One region of the Pseudomonas sp. MPDS genome, then DNA from elsewhere that is predicted to be linked to it. Evidence: predicted binding sites of a transcription regulator. Region 1 holds the regulator's gene; each other region holds the start of a gene.

Region 1 (4,098 bases):
TATGTACTCAAGTACGGCGCCCAGAGCATCGCCCTGGTGAGCATGGACAGTTTCCGTATCGGTGCCCAGGAACAACTCAAGACCTTGGGCCGGATCCTCAATGTGTCGGTGACCCATGTGGATCCGGGCCAGTCCCTGGCCCAGGCGCTGGAACCGCTGCTGCGCAAGCGCGTCGTGCTGATCGATACCGCCGGCCTGCAAGCCAGCGATCCGGCCCTGCGCATGCAGCTTGAAAGCCTGGCCGGGCGTGGGATCCGGTCAAAAAATTATCTCGTGTTGGCAACCACCAGCCAGAAACAGGTTCTAACCGCCGCATACCACAGCTACAAACGCTGCGGGCTGGCCGGCTGCATCCTGACTAAGCTGGACGAAACGGCAAGCCTGGGCGAGGTGTTGAGCCTGGCGATCGGTCATGATTTACCGGTGGCCTACCTGACCGACGGGCCGCGGATCCCGGATGATTTGCATCTGCCGCGCCGTCATCAACTGGTCAGTCGTGCCGTGAGTGTGCAAATGCAGGAAGAACCCAGCGAAGAAGCCATGGCTGATATGTTCGCTGATATCTACCACAGCCCGACCAAGCAGGTCGGCTGAGGTAATCATGAATATTTTTTGTACCTACATCGATGGTCTGCCATGCATTGTTCCTTCATGCGAGCGCGCAGCCAGTAATGTGGCCTCCGTCTAAGTAAGACAAGGTAAAGAACGAACATGGGCAGCATGCATCCCGTACAGGTGATCGCGGTGACCGGCGGCAAAGGTGGCGTCGGCAAGACTAACGTGTCAGTGAACTTGTCCCTGGCTCTGGCAGAGCTTGGCCGACGGGTCATGCTGCTGGACGCCGACCTGGGCCTGGCGAACGTCGACGTGCTGCTGGGGCTCACGCCCAAGCGCACGCTGGCGGACGTGATAGAGGGCCGCTGCGAACTGCGCGACGTGCTGCTGCAAGGGCCGGGCGGGATTCGCATCGTGCCGGCTGCCTCGGGCACCCAGAGCATGGTTCACCTGACCCCGGCTCAACACGCCGGCCTGATCCAGGCCTTCAGCGACATCGGTGACAACCTCGATGTGCTGGTGATCGACACCGCTGCCGGTATCGGTGATTCGGTCGTCAGTTTCGTACGCGCTGCCCAGGAAGTCTTGCTGGTGGTCTGCGACGAACCGACGTCCATCACCGACGCCTATGCCCTGATCAAGTTATTGAACCGTGACTACGGCATGAACCGCTTCCGCGTCCTGGCCAACATGGCCCAGAGCCCGCAGGAAGGTCGCAACCTGTTCGCCAAGTTGACAAAGGTCACGGATCGTTTCCTGGACGTCGCCCTACAATACGTCGGCGCTGTGCCCTACGACGAAAGCGTACGCAAGGCCGTCCAGAAGCAACGTGCGGTTTATGAAGCCTTTCCCCGTTCCAAATGCGCACTGGCGTTCAAGGCTATTGCCCAGAAGGTTGATACCTGGCCACTGCCAGCCAACCCTCGCGGGCATCTGGAGTTTTTCGTCGAGCGTCTCGTGCAACAAACAGCAGGGCCCGTGTTATGACAGCCAGCGGTTACAACCATCTCTACAAGAAATCGGCACGGGACGCCCAGTACGAATTGATTGAGCGATACGCGCCTCTGGTCAAGCGTATCGCCTATCACTTGCTGGCGCGCTTGCCGGCCAGTGTCCAGGTTGAAGACCTGATCCAGGCGGGCATGATCGGCCTGCTCGAAGTGTCGAACAAATACGACGCGAGCAAGGGCGCCAGTTTCGAGACCTATGCCGGTATTCGCATTCGCGGGGCGATGCTCGATGAAGTCCGTAAGGGTGATTGGGCGCCGCGTTCGGTGCATCGCAATACCCGCATGGTCAGTGACGCCATTCGCGCCATTGAAGCTAAAACCGGGCGTGACGCTAAAGATCACGAGGTTGCGGCCGAACTCCAATTGAGTCTCGATGATTATTACGGGATTTTGAACGATACCTTGGGCAGTCGCCTGTTCAGTTTCGACGACCTGCTGCAGGACGGCGAACACGAAGGGCTGCACGAGGACGGCGCGAGTGCTCACATGGAGCCATCGCGTGACCTGGAAGATGAGCGTTTCCAGAGCGCGCTGGCGGATGCGATTGCCAATTTGCCGGAGCGTGAGCGACTGGTCTTGGCGCTGTACTACGACGAAGAGCTGAACCTCAAGGAAATCGGTGAGGTCCTGGGTGTCAGCGAATCGCGGGTCAGCCAGTTACACAGCCAGTGCGCGGCCCGTTTGCGGGGGCGTTTGGGGGAGTGGCGAGCGCGCTGACAGCAGTGTGGGGACACTGCGAACGAGGCTGGCCTGGCATGTGCTGAGCCAGTCTTTCTCTGTTGTCCTCCAGACCGTTGTCGAGTGTTGTGCCGGATTGATTGAAATGGCGCGTTCAGGTGCTGGGCGCGTTTAAGACTGCTTGGAGGTCGAATTGGACAAGAACATGAAAATCCTCATCGTTGATGACTTCTCAACGATGCGGCGGATCATAAAAAACCTGTTGCGTGACCTTGGGTTCACCAACACGGTCGAGGCCGACGATGGCACCACTGCCATTCCGGTTCTCAACAGCGGAAGCATCGACTTTCTGGTGACTGACTGGAACATGCCCGGCATGACCGGTATCGACTTGCTGCGCCATGTGCGCGCCGACGAAAAACTCAAGCACCTTCCGGTGCTGATGGTCACTGCCGAAGCCAAGCGCGAGCAGATCATCGAAGCGGCCCAGGCCGGTGTGAACGGCTACGTGGTCAAACCCTTCACGGCCCAGGCGTTGAAAGAGAAGATCGAAAAAATCTTCGAACGCATCGGTTAACGGCGCCACGGGGGAGCTATGGATAACGAATCTTCAATGGGTGATTTCGAATCGACCCTGAAAAAACATGCCCGCGAACTGGTCGACAGCCTTGAGAAAGGCCGCTTTGGCGATGCGGTTCAAATGATCCATGAGCTCAACCAGACCCGTGACCGCGGTCTGTATCAGGAAGTGGGCAAGCTCACGCGTGAACTGCACAGCGCGATTGTCAATTTTCAGATCGATCCGAACATGCCGCAGGCCGAGGAGGTCTCGCAGATCACCGACGCGACCGAGCGTCTGGGTTATGTGGTCAAGCTGACCGAGGCCGCGGCCAACCGCACCATGGACCTGGTGGAGAACGCAACGCCGCTGGTCAATGGCCTGAGCGATGAAGCCCAGGCCTTGAGCACCGACTGGGGTCGCTTCATGCGGCGCGAAGTCGGGGCTGAAGAGTTTCGCGAGCTGGCCCGTCGGGTCGACGGTTTCCTGACGCGCAGTAGCGCTGAGAACCGCGCCGTGGCGAGCAACCTCAACGACATTCTGCTGGCTCAGGACTATCAAGACCTGACCGGCCAGGTGATCAAGCGGGTGACCCAACTGGTCACCGAAGTGGAAAGCAACCTGCTCAAACTGGTGTTGATGGCCAGCCAGGTAGACCGCTTTGCAGGCATCGAACACGACCGTGAAGCGATGCTCGCTGAAAAAGATCCACAAAAACATCTCTCTCAGGGTGAAGGTCCGCAAATTCATGCCGATAAAAGAGAAGACGTTGTGTCCGGTCAGGACGATGTGGACGATTTGCTGTCCAGCCTTGGATTTTAGGTTTTAGACCTCTAGGAGCACCCATTAATGAGCTTCGGCGCCGATGAAGAGATCCTTCAGGATTTCCTGGTTGAGGCCGGCGAGATTCTAGAGCAACTGTCCGAACAGCTGGTCGAGCTGGAAAGCCGACCTGATGATGCGGATCTGCTCAATGCAATTTTTCGCGGTTTCCACACTGTAAAAGGAGGCGCCGGCTTCCTCCAGCTCAATGAGCTGGTGGAGTGCTGTCACATTGCCGAAAACGTGTTCGACATCCTGCGCAAGGGTGAGCGTCGCGTTGACTCGGAATTGATGGACGTGGTGCTCGAAGCGCTGGATGCGGTCAACAGCATGTTCAGTGAAGTGCGCGAGCGCTCGCCGATCACCGCTGCTACGCCTGAGCTGCTCGCCGCGCTGTCGCGCCTGGCCGAGCCGCAGTCGGCTGACGAAGCTGCACCGGTAGCCGCGCCAGTGGTTGAGGAACCGGTCGCCGAG
Region 2 (4,098 bases), 1.2 Mb from region 1:
ACAGCAGGTGTTCGCCGCGAAACAGGCTGCGCAGGCCCGGCGGCAGCAACGCCGAAAACTGAGCGTTGTTGTCCGGGTTCAGGCGAACCTGGGCCTGCTGGGCCTGCAACCGTTGCAACACTTTGCTTTGGCTGATGGAAAAACTCATGGCCGCCGCTTCTTTGGGCAGGCCGGCGATCTGATGCACGCGCAAGCTGGTCTGGCTGCGGTCGGCCATCAGAATCATCACTCGCCGCATGCCGCAGGCCACCAAGGCGTCCCGTGCCGAGGTGGTCAGGTGCATGGCGTTGCTGAACGGGCTCGGTTCCAGCAGCAATTCGGCGCATTGCTTGCGCCACTGGGTCAGGTCTTCGGCGCTGGGCGGGGCGGCCGGCAGCAGCCCCGGGTGGACGCGTCGGCTGCCCCAGGGCCAGATCAACGCCACAGCCGGATGCCAGAGGTCCGGCATGGTGTTGTGGCGGGCACTGATGACGGCTTGCTGGTGCAATTGCTGCTGGACGTCATCCATGGACATCTGCAGATACAAACTTGTCAGATATTGCCAGCGGGTGCTGTGAGGGCCGTCCCACGCCTGTTGCGCTGAAAGGGCCAGGCCGTTGGCTAGCAGCACTGTGTTGGCTGGCTGATTGAGCCAGCGCCGCAGGGTCGGGTCATCGTCCAGGCGATTCTGCTGGCGCAGCGGGTGTTCACTGTCCCGGGCGATGCGTAGGACTTTCACCAGCTCGCGGCGTTCGTTGAGCAGCAGGCGGTAGCCCTGCGCCACCCAGACCGGCAGGCGCCAGGTCTCTACCAGCGCCAGGCAGATTTTCAGCAGGCTGACGCCGAACAACTCGCGCTCCACTTTGCTCGCTGACTGGCCTTTATGGACAACCCGCAATTCCCACTCGCCCAGCAATCCCGGATGAGTCAGGGCCAGCGGCCAGAGCGGTGACAGAAACAGCAGGCTGCCCCAGTGGATGTCTTGCCATAGCCGCGCCAGGCGGCTGGCAAAAAAACCATTGGCCTGTTGCGTTGCGTGCTGGCTGATCAATTGCAGTTGGCGCAGCGCGAGGGGGATTTGCTGTTCCGGCAACGAGGGCAGTCGGGCGAGCAGTTCTTCGGTGCGCTTGAGGCCGAGGCGGTTGATGGCCACTTCGAGATTTTCTGCCGGTTCGGCAAAGTTGCCATGGGTGTGATGGTTGGCTTCACGAATGACGCTCAGCGCCAGGGCGGGGCTGTCCTGGATCAGCTCGGCAATGTCGCGCAGTGAGCGGCGGCTGTCGGCAATGGCTTTGCAGACCAGGTCATGACTGGCTTGCGGCACTGGCAGATGGACGCCCTCGAGCAGCTTGACCCAGCCTTCGAGCGTGTTCGGTCGTGGAGTTGGAACCTTCGTTTCATTAGCCATGGCTGGACGCGATCATCATAGGGAGTATCTACGCCCGGAACGGGGCAAATTGGCTTTTCGCCTGAACTGGCTATAGTCTGGCGCAGTTTTGCCGATAAGTAGAAGAAGAGATTTTTCAGCTTCCGAATATGACCTTGAACCCGACTTAAATAAGTACTTTCTATCTATGGCTAAAATTATCGGCATCATTGTCGTGTTCGCGAGCGTTCTGGGCGGATACGTGCTCTCCCATGGCAAGATTGCCGCCCTGGTCCAGCCCTTTGAGGTCTTGATCATCGGCGGCGCGGCCCTTGGCGCATTCCTGCAAGCCAACCCCGGCTACATGACGATGCACGTGCTCAAGAAGTCCTTGAGCATGTTCGGCTCGCGTTTCAGCCACACTTTCTACCTTGAGGTGCTGGGGCTGATCTACGAGATCCTCAACAAGAGCCGCCGCGAAGGCATGATGGCGATCGAAGGGGATATCGAAGACGCAGCGTCCAGCCCGATCTTCGCCAAGTACCCCACGGTACTCAAGGATGAGCGCATGACGGCGTTCGTCTGTGATTACCTGCGCATCATGTCGTCCGGCAACATGGCTCCCCATGAGCTCGAAGGCCTGTTCGACATGGAACTGTACAGCCTCAAGGAAGATCTGGAGCACCCGTCTCACGCGGTCAACGGCATCGCCGACGGCATGCCGGGTTTCGGTATCGTCGCGGCGGTATTGGGCATCGTGGTGACCATGGCCTCCCTGGGCGAAGGCGACCAGGCATCTATCGGCCTGCACGTAGGTGCGGCACTGGTAGGTACCTTCTTCGGTATTCTCGCCGCGTATGGCTTCTTTGGCCCGTTGGCCCATTCCCTGGCCCACGACGCCAAGGAAGAACTCAATGTCTACGAAGCCATCAAGGCATCGCTCGTGGCCTCGGCTTCGGGCATGCCTCCATCGCTGGCTGTGGAGTTCGGTCGCAAGGTCCTGTACCCGGCGCACCGTCCAAGCTTCGCCGAGTTAGAACAAGCGGTTCGCGGTCGCTAAGATGGAAAACAACCAGCCGATCATTATCAAGCGCGTCAAGCGCATAGCCGGCGGGCATCACGGGGGCGCCTGGAAAATCGCCTTCGCCGACTTCGCGACGGCGATGATGGCGTTCTTTCTGGTGCTGTGGCTGCTGTCCACCGCGACTCCAGAGCAGAAAATCGCCATCGCCGGTTATTTCAAGGACCCGGTGGGTTTTTCCGAAAGCGGCACGCCGTATATCATCGACCTGGGCGGCTCGCCGGTCCTGGCGCCGGAAAACACCCTCAACCCTGAAGTCGAATCCCAGCCTCAGCCCGACAAGGCGAAGGTAGACGCCAATGACGCCGAAGGCATGGCCGAGGAGGTCGAGCGAGAGCGTCTGGAGTTGTTGCTGCAAGAGTTGCAGAACAAAGTCGAAGAGAACCCTCAACTGCAGAAGTTCAAGGACCAGATCCTGTTCGAAATCACGCCGAACGGCTTGCGCATCCAGATCATGGACGCCGAGAACCGTCCGATGTTCGACTCTGGCAGCGCGCGCCTGAAACCTTATTTCGAAGATATTCTGCTGGCCATGGCCGACACCATCAAAGCGGTGCCGAACAAGATCAGCATCAGTGGTCATACCGATGCCAAGCCCTTCATCGGCAAAGGCGATTTCGGTAACTGGGAACTCTCCGCCAATCGCGCCAATGCGGCTCGTCGGGCCCTGGTGGCCGGCAGTTATCCGGACGAGCAGGTGGCGCGGGTGGTCGGTTATGCCTCCTCGGCGCTGTTCGACCGCAAAGACCCGTTCAACCCGGTCAACCGGCGGATCGATATCGTGGTGTTGACCAAGAAGGCCCAGAAAGCCATCGAAGGTTCGCAAACCGATGACCCGGCGCCGGACCCGGCCCAGGGCGCCGGCGCGCCGGGTGAAGTGCCGGTTACGCCCGGCGCGGCGGCGGATCCGAACGCATTGCCGGCGGACCAGCAGCCTGTTCCCGCCCATGAGGTGCGCGAACGTCTGAATCTGTTCGATGATCTCGCGCCGAAACCGGCCGAGCCGCCTGCGCAGTGACCTGACTGGCGAGCGTAAACCTGTGGCGAGGGGATTTATCCCCGTTGGGCTGCGAAGCAGCCCCTCTTTTTTCATCTGATATTCGGGGTGATAAAGGGGGGGCGCTTCGCGCCCCTGCGGGGATAAATCCCTTCGCCACAACTGTGTCCGGCTTGCCTTCCTTTCAGATCAGTAACTGCTTTCCGGCAAGCTGGCGATGATCGAGCGATAGCTGTTCATCCGTTGCTGCTGCACACGACCGTCTTCCAGCGCCTTGAGCAGGGCGCAACCGGGTTCGCGGTCGTGCTTGCAGTCGCGGAAACGGCAGGTGCCGATCAGGTCGTTGAACTCGATGAACCCCGCTTCCACGTCGGCTCGGCTGACGTGGCCCAGGCCAAACTCGCGGATGCCCGGCGAGTCGATCAATTCACCGCCGCCGGGGAAGTGGAACAACCGCGCCGTGGTGGTGGTGTGAGTGCCCTGGCCGGACAGCTCGGACAACGGCCCGACGCGCGTCTCGACTTCCGGCAGCAGGCTGTTGACCAGCGACGACTTGCCGACACCGGACTGGCCGACAAACACGCTGATGCGCCCGTCCAGTTGTTCCTGCAATTTCTCCATGCCATCGCCGTGGTGAGCCGAAACTTCCAGCACCGGGTAGCCCAATTGCCGATA
Region 3 (4,098 bases), 990 kb from region 1:
GTGACAAAAAACGCGCTCAGGGCGAGCAGGTGCAGGGGATTGGCCATGGGGACAGTCTCGTGTCGAACAGTTTGGGAGGAGGATAACAGAGTAGCGAGCGTGAGCTGACAGTGGGCTGAGGGGCGGATTACAGAGTTGTCAGGTTGGAAGCGGTACTGATTCGAAGTTCGGCGCAAATTCACCCGCCACCGCAGAACCCTGCGGGAGCTAGCCTGCCCGCGATCGCGGTGGGTCAGCTTGGCCAGTGTCGACCTTGCCGCCGTCATCGCATGCAGGCTCGCTCCCTCAGGTTCATATGCAAACAGCCTGGGGCGTTTCAGCGCACTTTGAACCGCCCCATGATCGCATTCACCCGGCTGTTGGCTTCCAGCAACTGGCGGGTGTTGTTCTCGCTGGCCAGGCCACTTTCCACCAGCTCTTCCACCATATGGCGGATCTGCACCATGCTGCGATTGATTTCCTCGGTCACGGCGCTCTGCTGTTCGGCAGCGGTGGCGATCTGAGTGCTCAGGCTGTTGATCTGGCTGACGGAACCGGCCATTTCATCCAGTCCTGAATTGACCCTGGACGTGGCGTCGGCGGCCGACTGGCAGCTGGCCTGGGTGTTTTCCATGGCCGAAACCGATGAACTCACGCCCTGGGTCAAGCGCGTCAGCATTTCGTTGATTTCCGAGGTGCTGGCCTGGGTGCGGGCGGCGAGGGCGCGTACCTCGTCGGCCACCACTGCGAAGCCTCGACCCTGCTCACCGGCCCGGGCGGCTTCGATGGCGGCGTTAAGGGCCAGCAAGTTGGTCTGCCCGGCAATGGCGCCGATTACGCCGAGAATCTCGGTGATGCGTTGAGCGTCCTGCTGCATGCTTTCGACTTTGCGGGTAGCACTGGCGACTTCATCGATCAAGGCCACCACACTGTTGGACGCCTCTGCGACAACCACCCGAGAATGGTCGGCATGTTCATTGGCGCGTTGGGTGAACGCAGCGGTTTCGGCGGCGTTCTGCGCGACGCTTTCGGCGGTGGAACTCATCTCGGTGATGGCCGTGACGGTCTGATCGGTTTCCGAGGCGTGGCGCATCAGGATTTCGCTGGTGTGGGCTGAGGTCCGTTGCAGGTTGTCCAGGCTTGTCGCCATGGCGCCGGTCGCCTGGGTGACTTCGCCGATCATGTTTTGCAGGTAAACGATGAAGCCGTTGACCGAATGACCGATCGCCCCCAGTTCATCCTCGGCGCGGATGGTGATGCGCCGGGTCAGGTCGGCATCGCCGGTGGACAGCGCATCGATGTTGCTCTTGAGTGTCTTCATGCGGTTGGTCAACTGACGGATCGCGTACAACTGCATCAACACCAGCAGGATCACCATCGGGATCTGCAGCAGGCTTAACGTGCTCAGTACATCGTCGCGCTGGGCGGTGATCAGGCGGGTTGGCAAGGCGGTAGCCAGGAACCACGGCGAACCTTCGATAGGCCGCATGAAAAAGGTACTGGCCTCACCCTTGTTATCAAATTCGACCCGCTGCAGCGGTTGGTCTCGCTGGGCCAGGCCGGCCTTGACCTGTGCGGCGAAGGGCGAGGTTGCCGCCAGTTCGCTGATGTTCTTCAGCACGATGGGGCCGCTGATGCGCGAACTGTTGCTGATGATCTTGCCATCGCCTTCCACGATCAGCATCTCGGCGCTCAGCTCGGCTTCCTTGCGTGCCACCAGCTCATTGAAGAAGCCCAGGGTCACGTCGATGGTGGAAACGCCATAAGGCGCGCCGTTCTTCTGGATGGACATGGCGCAGTTGGTCCGCGGCTCAGCGCTGGCGTCGTCTTTATAGGCGGCGGCCCAGGCGCACTTGCCGGCGGGTGTGGCCATGCCGCCCTTGTGCCAGGGTTGATCGTAATAATTTGGCGCCGCGTCGCTGTTCCAGAAGGTATTGACCACCAGTTTGCCCGAGGCGTCGCGGTGCCAGAACGTGCTGAATTTGCTACGCCCTTCGGCCCGCTGATTAGGCAGCGGCCAGATCCCGCCACCAAAGACTTTCAGCTCGCCGTACTGATCCACCAAGCCAGGCAGGACCCTGTCTATGGCATCGCTGTCGAGCAGCGGGATGGTCTGGGTGATGCTGCGTTGCTGCGCCTGGACCTTGTTCAATTCCCCCTGGATCTGCTCGGCCACTTCGCTGATGCGATTAAGCGCCACTTGCTCTTCGGTGTGGCGCAGTTTGGGCGCGACGAGATAGCTGATACCCACGACGGTCAGGATGGACAACAACAGGATGAATGAAATCAGGAACAGCGTGTAGCGCGCCTGAATGGTGCGAAATGCGGGCATGTGGGAATCCTTGCTCGAAGGCGTTTTTCGGGAGCTGGCGCAATGGCCTGACTTATTTTTATCGGCCCGTCGCTGGACAGCTTGAGGGGTGCCCACATAGCAAACATTACCGCTGATCGGGAAAGATCGCAGCGTGAACGCCGCGATCTTCCAGCATTTCAGCGCGACTTTTTTGCGTGGCCACAGCGCCGAATACTCCGTTTTACGCCGCCGAACCTGCCTGGGCGCTCCTCCAGATGTGCCCTTGGGCTTGCACTTGTTCGTGGAGCCGTTGCATCGGCTCCGAATGCAAGGTGAGCGGGCGATCCAGGGCGCCACGGTGAAACAGCGCCTGCCAGCCGGGGTCGCCTTCAGCAGGCATGATCCCGGTGAAGATGAATCCGGCGTCCATCAATCGTTGGTAATCGTCGGCAAATTGCTGACGCAGTCCGAGTCGCACTGAAAGTGACCAATGGGCCGGCAAGCGCAGCAGTTGCCCGGCCAGGCGAAGGCCTATGTACCCGGCCACAATGTCGATTCTTCCGGGCAGCTGTCGGATTTGAAAAGGCTGTACCGAAGGCAAGGGCGCCTCGAGCGAGGTACCAAACAGCGATGCCAAGGGTTGCGTCAGCCATTGGCATGCCGCGGGCCATTTGAGGTGGGGCAGCGGGCGGCGATGGCCGCTGACCACTTGGCTGCCGACCACGATGGTTTCGGCGTGGACCGTGGCGAAAGGTGAGGGCACATGGTCAGGCAGCAGCCCGGTGTCATGGAACCCCAGGCGTTGTGCCAGACGCTGGCTGTAGCAATGGCTGGTGACTTGCTTGATCGACAGCCTGGCAAGTCCGAGGTCCTGGCAGCTGTCGAGTAATTGCTGCCCCAGGCGCGTCGCAATCTGGCCGCCCTGCACCGCGGGGTCCACCGCGATCAGGGCCAGTTCCGCGTCTTCACCATCGGCCGTCTGCCGACACAATGCGGCATGACCGACCACGCGCTCATCCTCCACGGCGACCATGGAGTGCCAACGGTTCAGCAGGTTGTGCAGGCCAATCATGTGTGGCAGGTAGACGTCTGGTGAGACGTAGTGATCGCCGTAAACCCGGCGGAACAATTCGCTGGTTCCGACGCCATCCGTGGGCCTGAACGGTCGGATGACCACGCTGCTCATCCGGCGTGCCTCGCTGTCAACGGCGCATAGGTGCGGCGGTCGATGATCGACAGGTGCTTGCCAGAGCGTGGATGGCGTTCCAACGCTTGCAGGCCGCAGGCCTGGACGTGCAGGTCGAGTTGGTCGATACCCGGATACTGTTTGGTCAAGGCAGCTTTCAATGTGTTGGAGAGTGACTGGCAAGCCTGGGTTTGCCCGCCAGGCACCCACTTGAGCAACACGCGGTCGTTGTTCTGTGCGTGCTCGATGATCAATTGCCACTGAAGGTCACCGCCAATGCTGCGGATGATGTCGCTGATTTCCTGCGAAAACAGCGAGAAAACGCCTACCCGCACTCGCTGGCTTTTCGCGCTGCGGCCCTGAAGCGCGAACTTGCGTCGCGGGGTGCCAACCGGCTCGCGCCAGCACGCTCGGTCGCCCACCGGATACCGCACGATGGGCATCAGGGTCCGGGTGAGGTTGGTCACCACCAGATTGCCGGGCCGATCGCACGCCTGGATGACCTCACCGCTCAGTTCATCGATGATCTCTACCCGTATCTGTTCGCCGAACACGCGGTGCTCGCCCAGGTTGCAGTCCGGTGCGCTGGCGCCCACCAGCCCGGCGTCGACGCTGGCATAGCCGATGGAGGCGAAGCGTG
Region 4 (4,098 bases), 2.9 Mb from region 1:
GGCGTCGGCACCGGTTTCGTTGGCGATTTCGATCAGGCGCTTGGCGATCAACGGACGGGCGATGGAGGTACCCAGCAGGTACTCGCCTTCGTAAACAGTGTTGGCGCGGAACATCGGGAACACGAAGTCACGGACGAACTCTTCGCGCAGGTCATCGATGTAGATCTCTTTGACGCCCATGGCCTGAGCCTTGGCGCGTGCAGGCTCGACTTCTTCGCCCTGCCCCAGGTCAGCGGTGAAGGTCACCACTTCACAGTTATAAGTGTCCTGCAGCCACTTGAGGATCACCGAAGTGTCCAGGCCGCCGGAATACGCCAGAACGACCTTGTTTACGTCCGCCATGCCATCACTCCACGGGTTGTACGGAAAGCCGGGAAGTTTAACGTCCAGCGCGGATAATTTACAGGGGCGCGACAGCTTATGACGACGAAGCGACAGATTATGTGGAGCGCGCGACGATCCTCACGGGTCAGGATGTCCGCGCGGCGGTGGCTGCAGTGGGCTGGGCCGGTGTCGCGGTCGGCGTCGGAGCCTTGGCAGGGGGCGCGGCGGGTGTAGCCTGCGGTGCCGGCGCTTCAGGCACCGCCACACGCTCCAGGCGCACGGCCACACGACGGTTCTTGGCGCGATTGGCGGCACTGGTGTTGGGCACCAGGGGGTAACGTTCGCCGTGGAACCGCACGGTGATCTGCGACTCTTGAAAGCCGTTGGCCTTGAAGAAGTCCTGGACCGCCAGGGCACGGCGACGAGACAGCTCACGATTGGTCAATCGATTGCCGCTATTGTCGGAGTGACCGTCGAGTTCGACATGGTTGACGGTCGGGTCGGCTTTGATGAAGTCGATCATCACCTGCAACTGAGCCTTGGCCCGGGCATCGAGCTCAACGCCTTCGCCGGGAAAGCCGATCTGAGATTGCTTCACCTGCTCGAAATTCTTCGGCAACAGTTTTGCCACGCAGCCCTGGTAATCACTGAAGGCCTTGTTGAAGCGCACGGGCAGCAGCCGGACTTCCGAAACCCGCCCGTCCCCCGTGTTACGCCGTACCACTGGGCTGCGCCCTTCCATCAGCCCGCTGATCAAGCGGCCCGCCTGGACCTGAGAGCTGTTGAAGAGCACATCGCCGCTGCCGAGCCTGACCGAGCCCAGGTTGATGTCGCCCCGTCCCGGCTGCCAAGGCGCGGCGGCCGCCAGCAGGATGGCCGAACCACCACCGAGCATCGGGTTATGGGACTTGAGCCGGAAGATCGCCTGCTCGCCGGCCCGGCGCACGAATTCGCCGCTGCCGAAATCGGTGACCGGCTGACTCAGCCGGCACTCGAACTTGTCGCCTTCGACCGTCCACTCAATGCTCTCCAGACGGGTCTGGAAAGTGAGCGCCATGGCGGGAAGGCTGGCAAACACACTGAGCAAGGCTAAATAACGCTGGCGCACGGGCGGCTCCAATGGCTTTTATACAAAGATCGACACACGTTGAGAGTATGACGCCTGTCCGGGGCGCCTTACGGATTCGTGGCACACCTGTAGGAGCTATCGGTAACTTGCGCCAGAACTTGATAGCGGGTGCCTGAATCGGTCTTTTCCGGTAGCATTCCCCAGAGTTTGACCCGCCTGGAAGCCCCCCAATGTCCGACCGCCTGACCCTGCTGCGTCCCGACGACTGGCATATTCATCTTCGCGATGGTGCTGTGTTGACCCATACCGTCGCCGATGTCGCGCGCACCTTCGGGCGCGCAATCATCATGCCGAACCTGGTTCCGCCAGTGCGCAACGCCATCGAGGCCGACGGCTATCGCCAGCGAATCCTGGCCGCACGCCCGGCCGGCAGCCGTTTCGAACCGCTGATGGTGCTTTACCTCACCGACCGTACGCAGCCCGAAGAAATACGCGAGGCCAAGGCCAGCGGCTTCGTCCATGCCGCCAAGCTGTACCCCGCCGGCGCCACCACCAACTCGGACTCCGGCGTCACCAGCATCGACAAGATTTTCCCGGCGCTGGAGGCCATGGCCGAAGTCGGGATGCCGTTGCTGATCCACGGTGAAGTCACTCGTGGCGACGTCGACGTGTTCGACCGCGAAAAAATCTTCATCGATGAGCACATGCGTCGTGTCGTGGAGCGCTTCCCGACGCTCAAGGTGGTGTTCGAACACATCACCACCGGTGATGCCGTGCAGTTCGTCAACGAAGCCCCGGCGAACGTTGGCGCGACCATTACCGCGCATCACCTGCTGTACAACCGCAACCATATGCTGGTGGGCGGGATCCGGCCGCACTTCTATTGCCTGCCGATCCTCAAGCGCAACACCCATCAAGAAGCCTTGCTCGACGCTGCCACCAGCGGCAGCGCCAAGTTCTTCCTCGGCACGGACTCGGCGCCCCATGCCCGGCACGCCAAGGAAGCGGCCTGCGGTTGCGCTGGCTGCTACACCGCCTATGCCGCCATCGAGATGTATGCCGAGGCGTTCGAGCAGCGCAATGCGCTGGACAAACTCGAAGGCTTCGCCAGCCTCCACGGCCCGCGCTTCTATGGCCTGCCGGTGAACACCGATCGTATTACCCTGGTTCGCGACGAGTGGACCGCCCCCGCCAGCCTGCCTTTTGGCGAGCTGACTGTTATCCCGCTGCGCGCCGGTGAAAAACTGCGCTGGCGCCTGCTGGAGGAAAGTGTGTGAGTGAAGATCATTTCGACGACGAGCTGGACGGCAACGGTGGTTCGGGCGCTGCCCGTCACCCCATGGCAGCCCGCTTCCGGGGCTACCTGCCGGTCGTGGTCGACGTAGAAACCGGCGGTTTCAACTCTGCCACCGATGCGCTGCTGGAAATCGCTGCGACCACCATTGGCATGGACGAAAAAGGTTTTGTGTTCCCTGATCACACCTATTTCTTCCGCGTCGAACCGTTCGAAGGCGCCAACATCGAGGCGGCAGCCCTGGAGTTCACCGGGATCAAGCTTGATCACCCATTGCGCATGGCGGTGAGTGAAGAGACGGCCCTGACGGACATTTTCCGAGGCGTGCGCAAGGCTTTGAAGGCCAACGGCTGCAAACGGGCGATCCTGGTCGGCCACAACAGCAGCTTCGACCTGGGCTTTCTCAATGCGGCGGTGGCGCGCCTGGACATGAAGCGCAACCCGTTCCATCCGTTTTCCAGCTTCGACACCGCGACGCTTGCCGGCCTGGCATACGGCCAGACCGTGTTGGCCAAGGCCTGCCAGGCAGCCGATATCGACTTTGATGGCCGTGAAGCCCACTCGGCCCGCTACGACACCGAGAAGACGGCCGAGCTGTTCTGCGGCATCGTCAATCGCTGGAAAGAAATGGGTGGCTGGCAGGATTTCGACGACTGATGTGCTGAGTAAGCATCAGGACGGTGCGAGCAAGGCTTGCCCGCGATGAAAACGACACGGTATCCCAGAGATACCGAGGCGCCTGTATCGCGAGCAAGCTTTGCTCCCACAGCTGTTTCTGGTGTTTTTAAACAATTGGGATAAATCCTTCCCCATAAAAAAACCGGCCCATCGAGGGCCGGTTTTTTTGTGCCTGTTGCGCTTACAGCTTGTCGCTGTGCTCGCCCAGGTAGGCGGCAACGCCTTCAGGGGATGCGGTCATGCCCTTGTCGCCTTTTTTCCAGTTGGCTGGGCACACTTCGCCGTGCTCTTCGTGGAATTGCAGCGCGTCGACCAGACGGATCAGCTCTTCCATGTTACGGCCCAGTGGCAGGTCGTTGATGATCTGCGAACGGACAACGCCCTTGTCGTCGATCAGGAACGCGCCACGGAAGGCCACGCCGCCTTCGGACTCAACGTCATAGGCCTTGGCGATTTCGTGCTTCATGTCGGCAGCCATGGTGTATTTCACCTGGCCGATACCACCAGCGTTGATAGCCGTGTTGCGCCAGGCGTTGTGGGTGAAGTGCGAGTCGATCGAAACGGCAACCACTTCAACGTTGCGGGCCTTGAAGTCGTCCATGCGGTGATCCAGCGCGATCAGCTCGGATGGGCAGACGAAGGTGAAGTCCAGCGGGTAGAAGAACACCAGGCCGTATTTGCCTTTGATGGCCGAGGACAGGGTGAAGCTGTCGACGATTTCGCCGTTGCCGAG

Evidence for each region. The regulator FliA, encoded in region 1, starts transcription of late flagellar genes. The targets are predictions, from matches to a motif close to CTAAAGTTTNNNNNNNNNNNGCCGNTAA.
Region 2: motA (flagellar motor stator protein MotA) is a predicted target of FliA. The motif match lies at 1,458-1,485, and genes of this name have one in related genera.
Region 3: HQ912_RS15705 (methyl-accepting chemotaxis protein) is a predicted target of FliA. The motif match lies at 2,370-2,397, and genes of this name have one in related genera.
Region 4: HQ912_RS07395 (flagellar protein MotY) is a predicted target of FliA. The motif match lies at 1,529-1,556, and genes of this name have one in related genera.

Annotation. Positions count from the first base shown of each region.
Region 1 covers NZ_CP054128.1:4,562,258-4,566,355, reverse strand. The annotation lists gene flhF (flagellar biosynthesis protein FlhF) at 1-594, shown strand, start outside; gene fleN (flagellar synthesis regulator FleN) at 712-1,542, shown strand; gene fliA (RNA polymerase sigma factor FliA) at 1,539-2,282, shown strand; gene HQ912_RS20025 (chemotaxis response regulator CheY) at 2,449-2,820, shown strand; gene HQ912_RS20020 (protein phosphatase CheZ) at 2,839-3,624, shown strand; gene HQ912_RS20015 (chemotaxis protein CheA) at 3,652-4,098, shown strand, end outside.
Region 2 covers NZ_CP054128.1:5,807,007-5,811,104, reverse strand. The annotation lists gene HQ912_RS25845 (HDOD domain-containing protein) at 1-1,387, opposite strand, end outside; gene motA (flagellar motor stator protein MotA) at 1,554-2,405, shown strand; gene motB (flagellar motor protein MotB) at 2,407-3,444, shown strand; gene rsgA (small ribosomal subunit biogenesis GTPase RsgA) at 3,613-4,098, opposite strand, start outside.
Region 3 covers NZ_CP054128.1:3,572,608-3,576,705, reverse strand. The annotation lists gene HQ912_RS15710 (DUF411 domain-containing protein) at 1-47, opposite strand, end outside; gene HQ912_RS15705 (methyl-accepting chemotaxis protein) at 317-2,311, opposite strand; gene HQ912_RS15700 (GNAT family N-acetyltransferase) at 2,514-3,458, opposite strand; gene HQ912_RS15695 (phenylacetate--CoA ligase family protein) at 3,455-4,098, opposite strand, start outside.
Region 4 covers NZ_CP054128.1:1,710,439-1,714,536, reverse strand. The annotation lists gene HQ912_RS07400 (argininosuccinate synthase) at 1-342, opposite strand, end outside; gene HQ912_RS07395 (flagellar protein MotY) at 470-1,432, opposite strand; gene pyrC (dihydroorotase) at 1,624-2,670, shown strand; gene rnt (ribonuclease T) at 2,667-3,344, shown strand; gene HQ912_RS07380 (peroxiredoxin) at 3,547-4,098, opposite strand, start outside.